4 regions of the Permianibacter fluminis genome follow, and region 3 is predicted to be linked to each of the others. Evidence: predicted binding sites of a transcription regulator. Region 3 holds the regulator's gene; each other region holds the start of a gene.
What was found. Region 3 encodes sigma-54, which starts transcription at its own class of promoters, with help from an activator protein. Its sites were predicted from a motif close to ANTGGCATNNANNTTGCTNT; they were not measured.
Positions count from the first base shown of each region.

Region 1: the regulator sigma-54 is predicted to act here: its motif matches at 2,760-2,779, upstream of HPT27_RS15810 (PEP-CTERM sorting domain-containing protein).
Region 2: the regulator sigma-54 is predicted to act here: its motif matches at 3,186-3,205, upstream of HPT27_RS05565 (PEP-CTERM sorting domain-containing protein).
Region 4: the regulator sigma-54 is predicted to act here: its motif matches at 2,660-2,679, upstream of glnA (glutamate--ammonia ligase).

Region 1 covers NZ_JABMEG010000002.1:101,178-106,135, forward strand. The annotation lists gene HPT27_RS15800 (DMT family transporter) at 144-617, shown strand; gene HPT27_RS15805 (AraC family transcriptional regulator) at 813-1,694, opposite strand; gene HPT27_RS15810 (PEP-CTERM sorting domain-containing protein) at 2,023-2,628, opposite strand; gene HPT27_RS15815 (hypothetical protein) at 3,181-3,387, shown strand; gene HPT27_RS15820 (hypothetical protein) at 3,968-4,270, opposite strand; gene HPT27_RS15825 (transcriptional regulator GcvA) at 4,501-4,958, shown strand, end outside.
Region 2 covers NZ_JABMEG010000001.1:1,258,469-1,263,426, reverse strand. The annotation lists gene putA (bifunctional proline dehydrogenase/L-glutamate gamma-semialdehyde dehydrogenase PutA) at 1-1,464, shown strand, start outside; gene HPT27_RS05570 (NOL1/NOP2/sun family putative RNA methylase) at 1,591-3,000, shown strand; gene HPT27_RS05565 (PEP-CTERM sorting domain-containing protein) at 3,261-4,226, shown strand; gene HPT27_RS05560 (REP-associated tyrosine transposase) at 4,422-4,877, opposite strand; gene trmH (tRNA (guanosine(18)-2'-O)-methyltransferase TrmH) at 4,927-4,958, opposite strand, start outside.
Region 3 covers NZ_JABMEG010000003.1:105,031-109,988, forward strand. The annotation lists gene HPT27_RS18540 (PTS sugar transporter subunit IIA) at 166-567, opposite strand; gene rapZ (RNase adapter RapZ) at 587-1,432, opposite strand; gene hpf (ribosome hibernation promoting factor) at 1,623-1,910, opposite strand; gene HPT27_RS18555 (RNA polymerase factor sigma-54) at 2,192-3,835, opposite strand; gene lptB (LPS export ABC transporter ATP-binding protein) at 3,923-4,651, opposite strand; gene HPT27_RS18565 (LptA/OstA family protein) at 4,648-4,958, opposite strand, start outside.
Region 4 covers NZ_JABMEG010000001.1:915,750-920,707, forward strand. The annotation lists gene HPT27_RS04030 (D-alanyl-D-alanine carboxypeptidase family protein) at 6-902, shown strand; gene HPT27_RS04035 (tetratricopeptide repeat protein) at 994-2,430, shown strand; gene glnA (glutamate--ammonia ligase) at 2,780-4,189, shown strand; gene HPT27_RS04045 (DUF4124 domain-containing protein) at 4,417-4,958, shown strand, end outside.

The DNA.
Region 1 (4,958 bases), on a different contig from region 3:
CCCACAGCATCGGTTCGCCTTGGCGCGGGCCGGTGTTTTTTTCTTCACTGCGGTGGCAGCGCTGATGAAGCGCCGCAAGCGACTTCACCGGCGCTGTTATCGCATCACGTAAATGGTTGTCGGATGGCGACGGGTGAGGGGATATGTCGACCTGGATTTCGCAATTTGCATTGTTCTTCGCCTTGATTGCAGGTGCCGTGGTGCCGATGCAGGCCGGTGCTAATGCTGCGCTCGGTAGAAACCTTGGTCATCCGTTGTGGGCAACGCTGGTGTCGCTGACGGTCAGCGTGGTGCTCGGCATTGCGGTATTGAGCTGGCTGCGTTTGCCGATGCCGAGTGCGGTCAGTGCTATCCGGGGGCCGTTCTGGACCTGGTTTGGTGGCATTGCCGGCATCATCTATGTCAGCTCGGCAGTGGTGTTGGCGCCCAAACTCGGGCTGACCACGTTCATGGCTGCCGTGGTGACCGGTCAGGTGCTGATCTCCTTGTTGCTTGATCACTATGGTTTGCTGGGTCTGGCGGTGCGCCCCATTACTCTGTTGCGCGTACTCGCAGCAGCGCTGATTGTCAGCGGCGTGGTGCTGCTGCATTTCAGTAGTGCGCCGGCAACGCGCTGACCGGGTTGCGCGGCGCTGCCGAATCAACTGACGTGGTTGCCGGAAAACAGATTGAGTACGCTTTTCAACGCCGCTCAGGCTCGCGCGCAGCGAAATGACCTGCAAACTGGTCAGGCATTTTGCCGTACACGAGCAATCACATCACATGACATCGCAGCGCAGCGCGAAGCGTTCAGGCTGTTGGCACGGTGTCGGCTATTGCAGCGGCAGAAAAATGTCGACAATGGCTTCGTGCTCAGGCACGTCCGGGAAGAAGCGAACGCGCTGCAGAAACAATGGATAATCGCGCAGCTCTTCACCGCTTTGTGGCAACCATTCCGAATACAGAAAGCGGATGCTGGCGCCGAGCGTGTCGTCGGTGCCGGTATGGCGTAGCACGGCGCAGCGGCCGGCGGGAATGGTCTTGGCAACGATGCCGAAGTCGTTGGCCGGGATATCGCGGTCCGTAGCGGCACACAGATCGAGCCGAAACGCGGCCGGAGCGGTAGTTTCCGGGTCGTCATACAGCACATTGAACGTTGCGCTGAGCCGTGGTGGCAGTTGCTGCTGTTTGCGCCAAGCAATGAATTGCCGAATGGAATCGCCCAGCAGGCGCGGATCGCCACGGTGTTCCAGGACCGCGACACGGGTTGTTGGAAATGCGATCAGTTGTACGTGATCATAGAGATATTCCGCAGACATATGCTGGTTCCTTAGCGCGTTGACGGGCTCGTAGACGGATTGCCAAGGCGCCCATTGCGGCGCTTTCCGGAATGCGGACGGGCTTTGTCCGGTGCTGCGTTTGAACGCCCGGCTGAACGACTCCGGATTTTCGTAGCCGCTGGCCAGGGCAATGTCGGTAATCGCTGGCTGCTCACGAAAGGCCAACTGATAGGCCGCCCGTTTCAACCGGACCACTTGCACATACTGGGCAATGCTGATGCCAAACAACTCGGAAAACTGCCGATGAAAATGGAATTTTGAGAATGCAGCGACCGCAGCCAGCTGTTCAAGGTTCAGTTCCTCGTCCAGATGGCTGTCGATATGGCGCAGCACGGCATGGAATCGGGCGAGATAAGAATTGGTGTTGACCGACATTTGCGAAAGCTCCTTGGCGACCAGCAGCGTAACCCGTTCTGCTGTAGTCGTCCTGACCGTTCTTGCTGAATGGCGAGTCATGGTGCCGGGAGCGGTGCAGTCACGTTGGCATTCCAGCTCTGCCGGCGGGATCCTTTCACTCGAGCCGAGCGGGTAAACACACGGCCGGCTCTTGCTTCTGGCCATGCACTGGCAGTGAGCTATGAGGTGTGCGGTCACCGAGGTGGGCAATGACTGCGGCGCAAAAACAAAGGGCGCTGAATCAGCGCCCTTTGTTCTACTTATTTGCCAGTGGCTCGGCGTGTCGTGCCGCGCCGTTGCGATGAGGTCAGTTCCGTTTCCGACGCAGCTGGCTCATGCCCAGTATGCCGAGGCCGAGCAAGACAACACCGGCCGGCTCTGGCACCGAGACCGATTCGTTGACATGGATATTGTCGAGCGAAAAGCCGGAGGTGCGACGGAAGTCACCCGCGACGCTCTCCGAAAAGCTGATGCTGACCAGATTGGAAAAGCCCGAGCCGAGGTCGTAGAACGAGAAGTCGGAGAAAATATCGAAAAACGAACTGATGGTGGTGGCATCGGCAAAGGTGCCGACCACAACCAGCGTGCCGGTGAAATCCGGGAACATGGTTGCGCCATCAAAACCGCTCACCGAGAACAGGCTGGCGTCGTCTGCAGTCATGGTGACCGAGCCCGGGCTGCCGCCAGCGGCAACCAAACGGGCCGTGCCGTTCTGCACATACGGCGCACCGCCGCCGACGAAACTGTCTTCAAAAATGCCCCAGCCCTGAGCCGAGAAGGTAAACGTGAAGCCATCCTGATGCTGCACGACATCGCCATCATTGGTCGGGGTGTGGCCTTCAAAATCAATGAGATCGGCGCGCGCCGCACCGACTGAGGCGGCCAGAATCAGTGTTGCCAGCAACTTGTACATAGACGTAGTCCCTGTTGTGGTTGTCGGAAAAATCCAGACGCGAGCTAGCAGCAAAAGCCAGGCCATGGAGCCTATTCCGTTACCCTTCAAAGACTTGGCTCGCAGCCAGGCGCGAGTTGGTGTCCGGTTGTAAAGCACGGCGACAGCCACTGTGCAGGTGGCGCTCAACATCGGTTGAGTCCGAATGGTAACGGGCTGCTTTGCCGCAATGACCTGACCAGAACCGTCGGTGTTGACCGGCGCCCCTGCGGCGGCTTTCGGCCAGAAGCAGCCATTCAGTATCGTAGGCCCGAACCGCGCAGCGTTTCGGACGCATGGGAATTCATTCGTACGAAGCCGCTACGCGGATTCGTACCTACGCTCGCTAGATTTGATTAGGCGGCAACTCTCCCCAGCAACACGGCCATGGCGTGTAATCAAAGCTGAAGGTTTCCAAGTGTTCACGCTAAATGCTTGAGTCGAAACCGAAATTAGGTCAGATTCCAAGCCATTCAAAATCTGTTAGGAGGCGTGCCTCCTAATCATTAGTTAGGCATCTGAAGGAGGTCAACGATGTGGCTACTTCCGTGGGAGAAACTTCCGCCACTCATCCTCGGGCCTTTGATGTTGGCCGTTGGGGTCTTTGTCTTCTTAGTTCCAGAGCAACCCAATCCTGATAAGCATCGCGAGGCCTTGCTTTGGGGCGTGGCCTATGTTGTCGCTGGTGTTGCAGTTACCGGATACGGCATTTGGAAGCAGTGCAAGTCGAGAACTGATTGAAGCGGTCTTCAATGGAATACGTACCAAAGCAAAAATTAATTCGGCTGTCCCTACCTCCAGTCATAGATGCCTCGGGATGGCAGTGAAGCGGCGCCAGCTGCCTAACCCTTCCATCGAGGCGACAGCCACCGGCAGGCCGGTGGCTGCGCCTCATGTCAAACGTTAACTCATCGAATGGCCGCTTCGGGTCGATTGCCGTCAAAGGTACCGACCAGCTGACCAGCGCCAGCCGACATTGCGGTCAATGCCTTCCGATGCCTGCAGGCTGGAGTTCTGAGGCGCCGACATCTCACCGATATTTGACGGGCAGCGACCTGCCAGCTTTTTCGCAGGCAAAAAAAAAACGGGAACTGCAGGGCAGTTCCCGTGTTAGCAGTGTTGATGCTGGGGGACCAAAATACGGAGGGATGGACCACTCCAGCCACGCTAAGCAACGCTAAGGAGACAGAAGTAAAACCTCGAAACTCCAGCTGGCATGCTCGGGGGGGGAACATGACAACTGAAACCCAGGGCTTTCAATTTCGTAACGAAACCAAACCCTGTTTCAACCGACGTTTCGAAAACCGGTCGAAGCTGGCAATCAGTCCGCTTGCGGGCTGACCACTGGCATCCGGGTCACCATGGCAACGCTGGTGTCGTCGATGCTGCTGTCGGACAGCATCAAGGACATTTGTTGCTTCAGCGCGGCCGGGTTAAGGGCGGCGTTGATGGCGTCCCGGTTGATTTCCTTGGCCGCACGGATCGCATTGCTGCGGATACCGGCCGACCATTCGCGGACCACCTGCGCCTTGTTCGGCAGATTCGCATCAACCGACTGGGCGTTGGCGGCACTGGCCGCGACCATAAGCAGCGAGCACAAAGCAATTTTTGCAGACTGATTCATAAACTTTCCCCTGCGTGTTCATTCCATCGAACGCCGGATTCGAAGCAGTGAATGACCACTGACCTCGGCGGGGTGGCGACGGGCTTGCCCTGGAGTGCAAACCGGCCCCGCCAGCGATGTTGCGATGCAGCAACATCGCTGACGGGGCGCATTCTGGGCATTTGCTGACCAAGCAGCAAACGATCATTTATAATGCCAGCCATTATATTTTCTAATGCATGATTATCCCGATGAGCCGAAGATTACCCCCCCTGACCAGCCTGCGCGCCTTCGAGGCGGCGGCCCGTAACCTAAGTTTCACAAGGGCTGCCGAGGACCTACATGTGACGCAGGCCGCAATTTCGCACCAAGTGAAAGCATTAGAAGATTTCTTGGATGTGAAATTGTTTACACGCAGAAGCCGCGAACTGCTCTTGACAGAGGAGGGCCAGATGTATTGGCCCCAAATCCGCGACCTGTTCGAGCGGCTGGCTGATGCCACCGAGAAAGTCCGGGCCAAGGCCCGCAAGGCGGCCGGGCCACTGTCGGTGTCGGTGGTGCCGACCTTTGCGGTGCAGTGGCTGGTGCCGCGGCTCAGCGCGTTCAACAGCGAGTTTCCGGATATCGACGTACGGCTGAAGGCGTCTGATGACGAGGTCGACTTTCTGGCCGACAACGTTGACATCGCCATCTACTTCGGCGACGGCAA
Region 2 (4,958 bases), on a different contig from region 3:
GGCGAACTGATCGTCGGCGCCAAAAAAGAATGCTACAACCCGGCTCGCATCACCGAAGTCATCGGCAGTGTCACCCGGGTCAATCGCGATCAAGCGGAACGCGCACTGGAAATCGCCTACAGCGCCCAACCGGGCTGGAACGCGACCCCAGCCGATCGCCGCGCTACTGTGCTGGAAAAAGCCGCCGATCTGTTTGAATCGCACAAGCACGAACTGATCGCCATCTGCACCCGCGAAGGCGGCAAGACGCTGCAGGACGGCATTGATGAAGTGCGCGAAGCGGTCGACTTCCTGCGTTACTACGCCGAACGCGCCCGCATCGATTTCGGCAAGCCGGTGGCGCTGCCGGGACCCACTGGCGAACGCAACGAACTGCATCTCGACGGCCGCGGCGTATTCGCCTGCATCGCCCCGTGGAATTTCCCGCTGGCGATCTTCACCGGGCAAGTGGCGGCCGCGCTCGCCGCTGGCAACAGCGTGCTGGCAAAGCCGGCCGGGCAAACGCCGCTGATCGCATTCCGCGCCGTGCAATTGTTGCTACAGGCCGGCGTACCGGCTGATGTGCTGCATTTCCTGCCGGGCTCGGGCGCTGAACTCGCACCGGTGCTGACCGAAGATCCGCGCATCGCTGGTGTTGCGTTTACCGGCTCGACCGAAACCGCGTTCCAGATCAACCGCGCACTGGCTGCTCGTCACGCGCCAATCGCGTCGCTGATCGCCGAAACCGGTGGCCAGAACGCGATGATCGTCGATTCGTCGGCGTTGCCGGAACAAGTGGTTGCCGACGTGATCCGTTCGGCGTTCACCTCCGCTGGCCAGCGCTGCTCGGCCATGCGTGTGCTGTATGTGCAGAATGAAGTAGCTGACCGCATCATCGAAGTGCTGCACGGCGCCATGGCCGAACTGAAACTCGGTGACCCGATGGACCCGAGCACCGATATCGGCCCGGTGATTGATGCCGCCGCAAAACGGGATCTGGAAAATCATATTTCGCAAATGCGTGCCAGCAAGAAGTTCCTTGCTGAAGGCAAGCTGCCGGCCAATGCCAGCGACGGTCATTTCCTCGCGCCAGTCGCGTTCGAGATCGGCAGCATCCACGATCTGAAGCAGGAAAACTTCGGCCCAATCGCGCACATCGTCCGCTACAGCAGCGACGATCTCGACAAGGTCATCGACGACATCAACCGCTACGGTTACGGCCTGACGCTCGGCATCCACACCCGCAACGAAGCAACCGCCGCGCACATCGCCAAGCGCGCCCGCGTTGGCAACGTCTACATCAACCGCAACATGATCGGCGCGGTCGTTGGCGTGCAACCGTTCGGCGGTCAAGGCATGTCCGGCACCGGCCCGAAAGCCGGCGGCCCACACTACCTGCACCGCTTCGCCACCGAACGCACGGTGTCGAACAACATCGCGGCGGTGGGCGGCAACGCCACGCTGCTGAGCCTCGGCGACGCGTAATCAGCAAGGTAACAAAAACGGGGAGCACAGCTCCCCGTTTTCATTTCCGGAGTGGTCGACGACCACACCAGTTCCGGCGATACTGGACCCAACAGCGCCAATTACAACCGGACCGGCAACGCGACCATGGCTCTCGCTGATTTTGAACACTACCTGCGTCAACACCTGAGCGCGACCGAGATCGACGCGTTGATGGCGTGCAACCGCACGCCACTACGCCCCTGCTTGCGGACGAACCCACTGCGAGCGGGAGCAGAACTGCCCAGTTTCTTTGACGAGTGCCTGCAGCGCAACAACAGTGTCCCGTGGTGGCCGCAGGCATTCTGGTATCAGGCAAAGTACCCGGAAAATGAGTTTGCCCTTGGCAACAGCATCGAACATCTGAGCGGTCAGTTTTATATTCAGGAAGCCAGCTCGATGTTGCCAGTCGCGGCGCTGCTGAAGTTTCTCGATACCGACACAGCCACAGTGCTCGACATGTGCGCCGCACCGGGTTCAAAGACCACCCAGCTCGCGGCCGCGCTGAACAACCGCGGCACCATCATCGCCAACGAGCTTTCAGCAAGCCGCTTGAAGACCTTGTCAGCCTCGCTGCTCCGTTGCGGTGTCAGCAACACGGCGCTCTGTCATCTTGATGCCCGCCGCTTTGGCGAGCTGGCGCCGGAAACCTTTGACGCGATTCTGCTCGACGCACCGTGCACCGGTGAAGGTACGGTGCGCAAAGACCCCGGCGCACTTAATAACTGGAATCTCGGCACGATTGAAACCACCGCCGCGCTGCAACGTGAGTTGATCGCCTCGGCCTTCCATGCGCTGAAACCAGGCGGCGTGCTGGTGTACTCCACTTGCACCATCAACCGCATCGAAAACCACGACGTCTGTCGCTGGCTATTGCAAACCTTCGCCGGCATGGCCGAAACCCTGCCGCTTGATTCACTGTTCCCCGGTGCTGAGCGAGCCGCAACACCGGAAGGCTGGTTGTGGCTGTTGCCACAAATTTTCGACAGCGAAGGTTTTTTTGTCGCCGCGTTTCGCAAGACCGGAAGTACCGAGACAGCGCCTGGCCATCCACGCAAAGCCGCCGATTTCGCCTATGCGCCGCTGTCTCGCCGGCTCAGTACCGAGTTGTTGCAACATTGGCGGGACGGTCTCGGCGTCGACGCCACCGCGTTGGCCCTGCGGCTGTATGTACGCGATGAAACCGTGTATTTGTTAATTGAACAGGCGGAGCACTGGCATCAGCGTTTGCAAATCAATCGCTTTGGCTTGCCAGTAGCGGAATTGCACAAAAACGGCATGCGCAGCCTGCACAGTGCCGCCATCGTGCTTGCACCCGCCCAAGACCAGGACGTAATTGCCGTTAGCCGCGAAGCGGCGCGGCACTTCCTGATGGGCCGCGACATCGACGTGACTGCTGGAGGTACCGGCGAGCGTCGTATCCAATTTGATGGTGTGGTGCTGGGGCTCGGCAAATTGCGTGACGGCAGACTGAAGAACGGCTATCCGCGCGACTTCGTCAACGACCGGGCCCGTTAACCGCGGTGGCCGCTAGCGCGGCGCCAGCAAAGCCTTCCCACGTCAATTTTTTTAACGCTTCAAGTTCATTCTGTCGTGGCGACGACACCAAGCCCCTGAAAAACCAAGCGCTTGCCCCATCCGGCACGAACCCTGCTTCCTTGAACGACAGCCCCACTAGGGCTCGCGGTTGCGACTGGCTTTCGTTTGGCAAACAAGCTGCCTCAGGACTTACTGTCACAACAGACGTTCCATCACAACAAAGATCGGAGGGGATTTTCATGGCTCAACGCAGGATTGGTGTTGCCGTCGCGACCATCGCGGCCGCGCTGTTCGGGCAATTGGCGCAAGCGGATCTGGTGACCATTCATAACGGCACCATTGCCATGACCACCGCGCGCAGTTGCAGCAGCGTTGACGATGCCAGCACGCTGGACCGCTGCTATGAAAATGACGCGATGACGTTCGCGCACACCATGCGCGAGTTCAATCAGGTCTATAACCCGGGCTCCAGCTATGCCTCGGCGTCGGCTACCAATGCGCTGTCGATTGCCGGCAGCAATGTCACCAGCGCTTGGGTATCGGCGCCGTCGGATGCTACTTATCTGCCGAACCTGCATCAGCAGGCTTATTCCGGCACCGAATACGCCCGCGCCGGTGCGCACGTGGCGCTGCTGCAAGGTTACGAATGGGATGGCACCGGCAGCGCTGATCGCTCACTGGATATCAATTTCAATTACACCGGCAGCGACGTCACGCTGTATGACGATGTGGTCGCGGCCGATGCGGCCAATAACCGCATCGATGCATCGTTCTCGCAAGTCAGCGTCTGGGTGTTCTCTCTGCTCGGTACCGACATCCTGATCGAAGACGATTTCGCCAACGATCCGGCACTCGGCGCCTGCTATTTTGATTTGGGTCTGGCTGACTGCCTTGCCACGGTCCGACCGGACTTCCAGTTGCTCGCCTCAACCGTGCTGACCGCCGACGCCTCGGGCAGCGATCTGAGCGCCAGCCTGAACTTCGCGCTGGATCCTACGCGCACGACCTTCGTCTGGATGCAGTCGATGGCCTGGGGCCGGTTCGGCAGCTTCTTCGATGGCTCGCACACCTTCACCGCCCACTTCGACAGCATCGAAGGCATGAACCTACTCTCGGACGGCGCCAACGCCGTTCCGGAACCGTGGTCACTGTCATTGTTCAGCGCCGGCTTGCTGCTGATGTGGACGCGGCGCCAACGCAAGTGAACAATCGTGGGAAATAAAAAACGGGAGCGTTGGCTCCCGTTTTTTTGCCTCAGCTCGACAAAGCCATAACTCCGATTCTTGTCTTCGTCATTGGGCGAAAAGCGCAAGTAGCTATGGGTTGATACCAACCCGTGGGAGCGGCTTCAGCCGCGATTACCCTACGGCCGGTGCGCGACATGGCAATCGCTCAAGCGTTTACCCGAGCCAGACAGCATCCCAGTGCGGGTACTCGGCCACATTTGTCACCAACCCCCTCCGGAGCGGATTGGCTACCACGTAGCGAGCCAAGGCTTGCAGATCCGCTTCCTGCCGAATCGCTCGATCATGAAACCCGCCTTGCCAGAGCGGCTTCACACCATGCAACTTAGCTACCTTCAGTGAAGCTCTGGCCTTCACTCGGCGCATGAGCAACGACAAGCTGATGCTTTTAAGCTCCACCAACCAATGCAAATGATCCGGCATCACAACATAACAATAAGTGCATGTCAGGCCATCGCGGTCGCAAGCAAGCATTTCCAAAACAAGCGCTCGCGCGATGTTGAGTGTCAAAAAATGTGGCTGGCGCTGATAAGTGCACGCCGTCAGTAGATAGAAACCACGATGAGCCGAATATCGGCCAATACGCAGCGAACGAGAATGTGGACGTTCCATGTCCAATCTCTTTTTCTTTCGCGGCTAAAGCCGCTCCCACAGGGTTTGCTCAGTACTCCCCATCCTCCGGCGACAACTCCA
Region 3 (4,958 bases):
GTCAGTGGACGCGCGCAGCATTGTCAAAGGGTGTTGGCTCAGGCGGGCATAGAGTAGCCGAAATGGTGCAGAGCGGGAATGCAAATGCGGCGCGGGCGCGGCCAAGCGTGCTGACTGTGAGTGGCGGTGGCGCCGAGATGCGACAACTGTCGCGGCGCTGCGCGATCAATCCGGCAGCGGTGTCGTCAGCATTTGAATGCCCTGGCGACCGCCCTGCAGGGCAAAGCCGGCCAAGGTATCGAGATCGGCATCCGGATGATTGAGCACTTGCTGCAGCATCGGATGATTGAGCCCGGTCAGCACTTTCAGCAGGAAGCGCGTCGCCAGCGTCGTGATGGCACCGGTCAGTGCCGGGCTGGCGTGATCGCACAGCAGCAACACGCCGGCGCCGGTGTCGAGTTGTTCCAGCCGCTGCTCCAGATGCGGTACCAAGACCTCTGCCGTCATTTCCACATTGATCATCAGTGCCATGGCATTGACTGCCAGTTCATCCGGGCCGCTGTCCAACTGCCGCAGCAATTGGGCCGCGCAGCCGTCGTGACTCATGATCAGAATGCCGATGCTCATGCCTGGGGTCTCGGTTCAGTTATTTGATGTCGCGGTGACGGACCTGGGTATGCGGCCGCTTTTGCCGGAAATGGGCGGCCAGTTGTTCGGCCACATAAACCGAGCGGTGCTGACCGCCGGTGCAGCCGATCGCCACGGTCAGGTAAGAGCGATTTTCCTGCTCGAACCGTGGCAGCCAGGTTTCGAGAAAAATCCGCACCTGCCAGATAAACTCGCCGACTCGGGGCTGCTGCTCGAAAAAGGCAATGACCGGCTCATCGCGGCCGGAGTGCGGGCGCAGCAGCGGGTCCCAGTGCGGATTGGCCAGACAGCGGGCGTCGAAGACATAGTCAGCGTCGATCGGCACGCCGTTCTTGTAGCCAAACGACTCGAACAGAATGTCCAGCCGCGCGCCTTCCCGGCCGAGCACCCGATCGAGCACCAGCTCACGCAGCTTGTTGCTGGACAGTGTGGTGGTGTCGATCAGCAAATCGGCGCGCGACGCGATGGGGCTCAGCAGCTCGCGTTCGCGGGCAATGGCTTCATTGAGCGACAGACCGGCGTGGGTCAGCGGATGCCGACGGCGGGTTTCGCTGAAGCGTTTCAGCAGGGTGCTTTCTTCGGCGTCGGTGAAAATGACCAGCGGTCGGCTGGCTTGGTCGAGCAGTTGCTCGTAGACCTGATCAAACTGGGCCAGCTCTTCCAGCTGGTTGCGGGCATCGATGGAAAAGGCGAGCTCGGCGTGTTCGTGCCGGACTTTCTGCACCAGGGTCGGGATCAGGCTGACCGGAATATTGTCGACGCAGTAATAGCCCTGATCTTCCAGCGCGCGCAGCGCCACCGATTTGCCGGAACCAGAGCGACCACTGAGCAGAACCAGAGCCATGAGCCATGCAATTTCAGAGCGGGGGAGTGGCAAAAGCTTAGCACGGACGTCCGGTCAAACTGGTGAAATTTGCCGCAAAAGGCGGTGTGACCGGCTCACGTGAAAGGGAATAAAAAAAGGAGCCGGGTCGGCTCCTTTTTTCTACTGAAATCACCTTTCATCATGAAAACAAGGACTTGAGGCGTGGGGCTCAATGGCCGCGCAGCATTTCCTTGTGCTTTTTGACCTGACGGTCGAGTTTGTCCATCAGCAAATCAATGGCGGCATACATGTCGCCGTCTTCACAGTCAGCGAAGATTTCGCCGCCGTTGACGTGCAGTTTGGCTTCGGCTTTCTGACGCAGTTTTTCCACACTCAGAATGACATGGACGTTATTGATGTGATCAAAATGGCGGTTTAGCCGCTCGAATTTGTCATTGACGAAGCTGCGCAGAGCGTCAGTGATCTCGACATGGTGGCCGGTCAGGTTGATTTGCATAGTGGCTTCCTCTTTCGGCGCCAGATCAAAGGTCGTCGCTGGCAGCGGCGGTTCCCTCATCATGGCTGCACTTACAACATGGTGCATGGTGGCCGGCTTTTCAAGCTGGTCCCGTTGACACCGGTCAAACCCGGTTCTGCTTTCCCACCCCAACGCCAGCCAACCTTGCCGCGCCTGGTGTGGAACCTATTTCTGGAGTGTCGCTCCAGACCCTCTTTTCTGAGTCGCTACTCAGACTCGCTTGCTAAACACTTGTTGCCTGACCAATACGTCGGTCGGGCTCAGCCCAGCGTCTTGCGTTCGCTGGATGGCGGTATGGACATGGCTTCGCGGTACTTCGCGACCGTGCGCCGTGCCACGACAATGCCGTCCTTCGCCAGAATCTGGGCAATTTGACTGTCACTCAGGGGTTTGTTGGCCTCCTCAGAATCGATCAGTTTGCGGATACGGGCGCGGATGGCGGTGCTCGAAGCTTCGCCGCCGGCGGTGGTTGCCAGATGGCTGGAGAAAAAATATTTCAGTTCAAAAATGCCGCGTGGGGTGTGCATGTATTTCTGGGTGGTCACCCGCGAAATGGTCGACTCGTGCATGCCAAGCAGCTCGGCGATATCGGCCAGCACCATCGGTTTCATCGCTTCTTCGCCATGCTCGAAGAAACCAATCTGCTGCTCGACGATCGAGGTCGCGACTTTCAGCAGCGTCTCGTTGCGGCTTTGCAGGCTCTTGATGAACCATTTGGCTTCCTGCAGATGGTTGCGCAAGAAGCTGTTGTCGGCGGCGGTGCGGGTGCGCTGGATGAGGCTGGCGTAACTGGAGTTGATTCGCAGCCGTGGCGCAATTTCCGGATTCAGCTCCACCGTCCAGCGATTGCGTTTCTTGCTGACAATGACATCCGGGGTGACGTATTCGGCAGCGTTCTGGGTCATCGCGCTACCGGGCCGCGGATTCAACCGCTGTATCGCGGCAATGGCGTCACGCAGCTGATCTTCGCTGAGCCGGGTTTTCCGCATCAGGGTTTTGAAATCGCGCGCGGCCAGCAACGGCAAATAGTCGCGGACGATCAGCTCAGCTTGGCTTATCCGATCATTGCCGTTGCGGGCCTGCCGCAGCTGCAACAGCAGACACTCGCGCAAATCGCGGGCAGCGACCCCAGGCGGATCAAATTGCTGCAGGCGCCGCAGCACGGCTTCGACTTCGTCCAGATCGAGATTGCCTTCTTCATTCAGGCTTTCGTAGAGATCCGGGCAGCTGGTGCGCAAATAGCCGTCGTCATCAATGGCGTCGATAATGGCTTCGGCGATCGCGCGATCGGTGTCGCTGAACGGGGTCAGATTCAGTTGCCAGCGCAAATGGTCATGCAGACTTTCCCGGGTCTCGCCCTGGAATTCGTAATCGTCATCGCCTTCCCGATTGCCGCTGCCACCGGCAGGCGAACTGAAGTCCCAATCTTCCCACTGGGCATCGACCGGCAATTCCGCATTCAGATCTTGCTGTTGCAAAGCTTCGCTGGTGTCAGGTGTGTGCTCGTCAGCCCCCAATTCACGATCAGCTTCGCTACCGCTGGCGCTGCTGGAAAATTCCGGCTCGCCAAAGTCGCTCTCGCCGGCGCGGCTGTCGGCATAGTCCGAATCGGCATAATTGCTGTCGGAAAAGTCGGTACCGCTGAATTCGGCCTCGCTGTCAGCGCGATCGGCGGCGCTTTCATTCTGATCGCGTTCGCTGGCTTGTTCTTGCTCGACCGCCTCGAAGCCGTCGTCGGCTTCGTCACCCGGCTCACTGACTTCGAGCATGGGATTGGAGTCCAGCGCCTGCTGGATTTCGGTCTGCAACTCCAGACTGGACAGCTGCAACAGCTTGATCGCCTGCTGCAATTGCGGCGTCATCGTAAGCTGTTGGCTGATGCGTAGTTGGAGTGAGGGTTTCATTCTTCTGGTTTGACTACCATGTCAGTGCCGTCTGTGGTCGCGGCGCCCTTAACTTCACTATAAACCAATCTGCAGAATCTGATCGGCTTACAGCGTGAAATGTTCTCCCAGATACACTTGCCGGACCTGCTGGTTGGCCAGAATCGCTTCCGGTGCGCCATCGGCAATCAGTCGGCCTTCGCTGACAATGTACGCGCGTTCACAAACCGTCAAGGTTTCACGGACATTGTGATCGGTAATCAGAATGCCGAGGCCCCGATCGCGCAGGTGCTGGATGATGCGCTTGATTTCCAGCACCGAGATCGGGTCGACACCGGCGAACGGTTCGTCAAGCAAAATGAAGCGCGGCTCGGCGGCCAGCGCCCGGGCAATTTCGACGCGGCGGCGTTCACCGCCCGATAATGCCATGCCCAGACTTTTGCGCAAATGTCCGATGTGAAACTCGTCCAGCAAGGCCTCCAGCTTCTGCTGCCTATCCGCATCGGTCAATGCCGGATTCAGTTCCAGAATGCCGAGAATATTGTCGGCTACGCTGAGCTTGCGAAACACCGAGGCTTCCTGCGGCAAATAGCCAATGCCCTTGCGCGCGCGCACATGCATCGGCTCGCCGGACAAGTCCTCGTCGTCAATCTGGATGCTGCCGGCATCGGCATTGACCAGACCGATGATCATGTAGAACGAGGTGGTTTTACCGGCCCCGTTTGGCCCCAGCAAACCGACGATTTCGCCTTGACGAACCGTCAGTGAAACATCTTTGACAACTTGTCGGCCTTTGTAAGCTTTGGCCAAATGCTGCACCAGTAGCGTACTGCTCACGGGTTATCCTTTTTCGGTTGATCCTTTGTCGCAGTGTCGGTTTTTGGCGCGACATTTTCCTGCACCCGGGTGATCTTGACCTGCTCGCCATCACGTTTGGGCGCGGTGGTCAGTTTGCGCTGGCCATCGTATTCAATGACGCTGTGCTCGAAGGTGGTCTTGCCCTGAATCAGCTTGGCACTGCCTTCAAGGTAGAGATATTCCTTGCTGCCCAGATAGCGCAGCTGATTGGCTTGGCCCTCAATCGGCTGGGCATCGCCTTCGCGCCGGCTGAAAATCGCCGGATTGCCGGTTGCGGCCAGATCAT
Region 4 (4,958 bases), on a different contig from region 3:
GCAGTGTGCTGGCGAGCTCCACACTCGGTGCAGCCGAGCTGGCTACAACTACCGTCGGCGCCGGCACTGACACCGCCGATACCACTGACACCGTAAACACCATCAAGCAAAACCTTTCCGGGCCGGAATCGACTGCCAATCCGGATCGCTTTGCCGGTTTGCACAATACCTATCCGCAAGTGGCCAAAGCCTATTACGTGCAGCTGAATCAGCGCGCCCTGTGGGGGCAGGCCATCGATGAGCGATTGCCGCCGGCCTCGCTGACCAAATTGCTGACCGCGCATGTAATCCTGAATACCCTTGAGCTGGATCGCACACTGATTGTCAGTGCCCACGCCGCCAGCATGACCGGCACTCGACTGGGTTTGCGCCGCGGCGATCACAGTTCGGTTCGGGATTTGTTGATCGGCATGCTGCTCGGTTCCGGCAATGACGCCTGTGTGGCGCTGGCCGAAGCGGCGGCCGGCAGCGAGTCGGCCTTTGTCGCCCAGATGAACACCGAAGCGAGCAAGCTGGGCTTGCAGCAAAGTCATTTCGCCAATCCCTGCGGCTTCGATGCCGCCGATCATTACAGCAGTGTCCGCGATCTGGTGACGCTGACCGAAACCGCGCTAACCCATCCGGAACTGGCGCAGTGGGTGCGGCAAAGCGAAGCCAGCATACGCATCAACGACAAACCGAAAACCATCAAGAGCAGCAATGCCCTACTCGGTCGGTTGCCGGGCGCGATTGGCGTCAAGACCGGCTTCACCCAGCGCGCCGGCAAATGCGTCATTGCACTGGTTGAGCGCGATGGTCAGCGCGTGCTGGCGGTGTTTCTGAATGCGCCGGATCGCTGGTGGGATCTGGCCGCCATCATCGAGCTGGCATTTCGGCATGCCAGATCTGAAGCGGCACGCTGAACGCATGGTCAGCGAGACTGTGCTGAAGGGGTTTTCGGCAATACGGCGGCGGCCTGATGGGTTGTGGAACGGGCAGCCGTCAAACGGGTTGTTGTCAAATTGGTCGTTGTCGAACTGGTCGCTGCCGATACTGCTGCTGCTGACCGCCGCGGCGTACCTGAACAGCTTTGCTGGCAGCTGGCAGTTTGATGATTTTGCGGTGTTGCTGCGCGACCCGCGCGTGCAGAGTCTGGCGGCTTGGTGGCAATCGCTGCCGCATATCCGACCGCTGTTCAAACTGAGTGTTGCGCTCAATCATCAGCTCGGCGGCAGCCTGCTGCTTTTCCATCTGCTCAATCTGCTGCTGCATCTCATAAACACGGTGCTGGTGTATGCGCTGTGCCGGCGATTGCTGCGCAACTTTTTGAACGCTGAAGCGCTAACGCTAAGCACGATCTTCATCACGCTGATCTTCGCCTTGCATCCGGCCCAAACCGAAGTGGTGACCTATTTATCGGGTCGCTCGGTGGCGTTGGAAGCGACCGGTGTTTTGCTCGCAGTGTGGAGTTGGTTGCACGTCATCGAACAGCCATCGTGGCGTTGGCGCGCCGTTACGCTGATCGCGGTGCTGCTGGCAGTGGCCAGCCGGGAAACCGCCATCGTCACGCCGCTGCTGCTGTGCTGGTTCAGTTTTATGGTCCGGACGAGCGCGCCCACAGCGGTCGGCGTTGCGCTTGATTCGCGCCCGGCAGCCGGGCGCTTCAGTGTGGTGATTGCCGTGCTGCTGATGCTCGTGCTGTTGGCGTTGCTGCTGTTGCTGCCGCGTTATCGCGAACTGATCGGCTTGGCGCTGCAGTGGCAAAACCTGAGTCAGCTGTTGGCAAGTCAAACGCAGGCGCTGCTGCATTTGCTGCTGGTCGCGCTTGGCTGGGCGCCGCTCAATGCCGATCCGGCCCTGATGATTGCCGAACTGGATTCGGTGCGCGGTGCAATGTCTGTGGTGGTGATTGCGGCGCTGTGTTGGCTCGGCTGGTATTGCCGCGCGCGTCAGCCCTTGGTGGCGCTGGGCATTGGCTGGGCGATGCTGTCGTGGCTGCCGACCCATAGCCTGCTGCTGCGTTACGACCCGGTAAATGATCGCCAGCTCTATCTCGCGCTGCCGGGTTTGTCGCTGGCACTGGTGGCGGGGCTGGCGGCCATGCTGAAGTGGCTGCGTGAGCGGGCGACCTTAACCAGCGCTTCCTGGCGGCAGGTGGTGCCGATGATCGTATTGCTGCTGTTCGCGCTGTTGTTGGCTAGGCAAATCTGGCAACGCAATCAGCTGTACCGGGCCGAGATCCCGTTCTGGCAGGACGTGGTGCAGAAGGCGCCGCACAATGCCCGCGGCTGGAACAACCTCGGTGTGGCGCTGGCCGACGCTGACGAGCGTGTTGCCAGCGAGCGGGCGTTTGAACAGGCCCTCGCCATTCGGCCTGGTTATGTGCAAGCCGCCGTCAACCTGAAGTTGCTGCGGGCCGGATTACCGCTGCAGGCTCCGGCAAGTGAATGAACGGATGGTTCGGTCGGCACGGCTGAGCCTTCGGTTGGCGATGGCACATCGAACCTGCAGCGATGCCTGCTTCTGCTACGCTTTAGCGCCGGTTGCGTCAGGGCCATAACGGTGCGCCAAAACGGTGCATTTATCCACACTACGTCCAAATTGGTGCATTACGGTTAAAGATTTGGCCATCCAGCCATTCGATACCGGTCTGCATCGCCGATTCCCGTTGCCGCCCATTACTGGCACAGGCTTTGCTTTTGTCAGCGCCAACAGCACGCCGTGCTTTCGGCCACGCCTGCCAACCGGGCAGGACGATCGACCGCGGCGCCGTTAACCCGATTTCTCACAGGAGCCATCCATGTCCGTCGCAAATGTCATGCAGCTGATTGCGGAAAACGACGTTAAGTTCGTTGACCTGCGTTTCACCGATACCAAGGGCAAAGAGCAGCACGTGTCGATCCCGGCCAAGCTCTGCGACGAGTCGCTGTTCCAGGACGGCAAAATGTTCGACGGCTCCTCGATCACCGGTTGGAAAGGCATCAACGAGTCGGACATGATTCTGATGCCGGATGCCACCACCGCCGTGCTCGATCCGTTCACTGAAGACAGCACCCTGATCGTCCGCTGCGACATCGTTGACCCGGCCACCATGCAAGGTTACGACCGCGACCCGCGTTCGATCGCCAAGCGCGCCGAAGCCTGGCTGAAGAGCACCGGCATTGCCGACACCGCGCTGTTTGGCCCGGAGCCGGAATTCTTCATGTTCGATGACGTCAAGTTCTACAACAAGATGAACGGCTGTGGTTACGAGCTGGATTCGGACGAAGGCGCCTGGAACACCAACAAGAGCTTCGAAGGCGGCAACAAAGGCCACCGTCCGATGGTGAAAGGCGGTTACTTCCCGGTTGCGCCGGTTGATTCCGCACAGGACATCCGTTCGCAAATGTCGCTGGTCTGCGAGCAAATGGGCCTGGTGATCGAAGCGCACCACCACGAAGTGGCGACCGGTGGCCAGAACGAACTGGCGGCCAAGTTCAACACGTTGGTGAAGAAAGCTGACGAAGTGCAGATCATGAAGTACGCGATCCACAACGTCGCGCACGCCTACGGCAAAACCGTCACCTTCATGCCGAAGCCGATGGTTGGCGACAACGGTTCGGGCATGCACGTGCACCAATCGCTGGCCAAGAACGGTCAGAACATTTTCGCTGGCAACAAATACGCCGGTCTGTCGGAAGAGGCGCTGTACTACATCGGTGGCATCATCAAGCACGCCCGCGCGCTGAATGCCATCACCAACGCTTCGACCAACAGCTACAAGCGTCTGGTGCCGGGCTTCGAAGCGCCGGTCATGCTGGCCTACTCGGCCCGTAACCGTTCGGCCTCGATTCGTATTCCGTACGTTGCCAGCGCCAAGGGCCGTCGCATTGAAGTGCGCTTCCCGGACCCGACTGCCAACCCGTACCTCGCGTTTGCCGCGATGATGATGGCCGGCGTTGACGGCATCATCAACAAGATCCACCCGGGCGATGCCGCCGACAAGGATCTGTACGATCTGCCGCCGGAAGAAGCGAAAGCCATCCCGACCGTTGCCCACTCGCTGGAAATGGCCTGCGATGCGCTCGAAGCCGATTGCGAGTTCCTGACCCGTGGCGGCGTGTTCTCGAAAGACTTCATCGACAGCTACCTGACCATCAAGCGCGCCGAAGCCAAGCGCGTTGCGATGGCGGTGCACCCGCTGGAAATGGAGTTGTACTACTCGGTGTGAGTGCTGGCCAATTACGTCGGCCATCAACCGAACAAAGCCGCCCGCTGGGCGGCTTTGTTATTTGTGCGGTCAGGAAAGTCGCGCAGTGGCCTCGCTCGGTACAGCCGGATCACAGACTACGGTGGCGGCCTCGACGGTGCCCGCAGCACAGCGTCCGGACCGCCAATGCAGTATCCTGCGGCAAACGGCGGTCGAAGCCTTGCTTTGGGCGGAGAAGAGGAAATTCCATGGCTCGTTATTTGTTGCTTGCCGGTCTGGCTTGTTTCGGCATGGCGCTGCTGCCAGTCGCACCGGCGGCCGAATTGTACAAATGCAAGGGCGACAACGGCGAAACCGTGTTTTCCGATCAGCCCTGTGCGGGCGGGGAAACCTTGCCGCTGCGGGAGACACCGACCTTTGAGGCCCTGCCAAAACCGACGCCGTTGCCGCCGACCAGCGCGGCCGGCAAGCCAAAGCAGCAGGTAATCAACTACAAGCTCGCCATCAGCAAGCCTGCCGCGGAAGAGGTCATTCGCGACAATGAAGGCCGGATCGGCGTCGAGGGTTCAGTTTCACCGATGATGGACGAAGACCACCGGGTCCGATTATTGCTGGATGGCAAGCAGGTAGGAGAACTGGCGCAAGCGCCAAGTTGGACCCTGGACGAAGTAGACCGCGGCGAACACACGTTGGTGATCGAGGTGGTGCACAAATCGTCGGGCAAAGTCTTCGCCAGCAGCCCCAGCAGCAAGTTCATGCTGTTCCGGACCTCGGCGGGGCAGACGCCCAA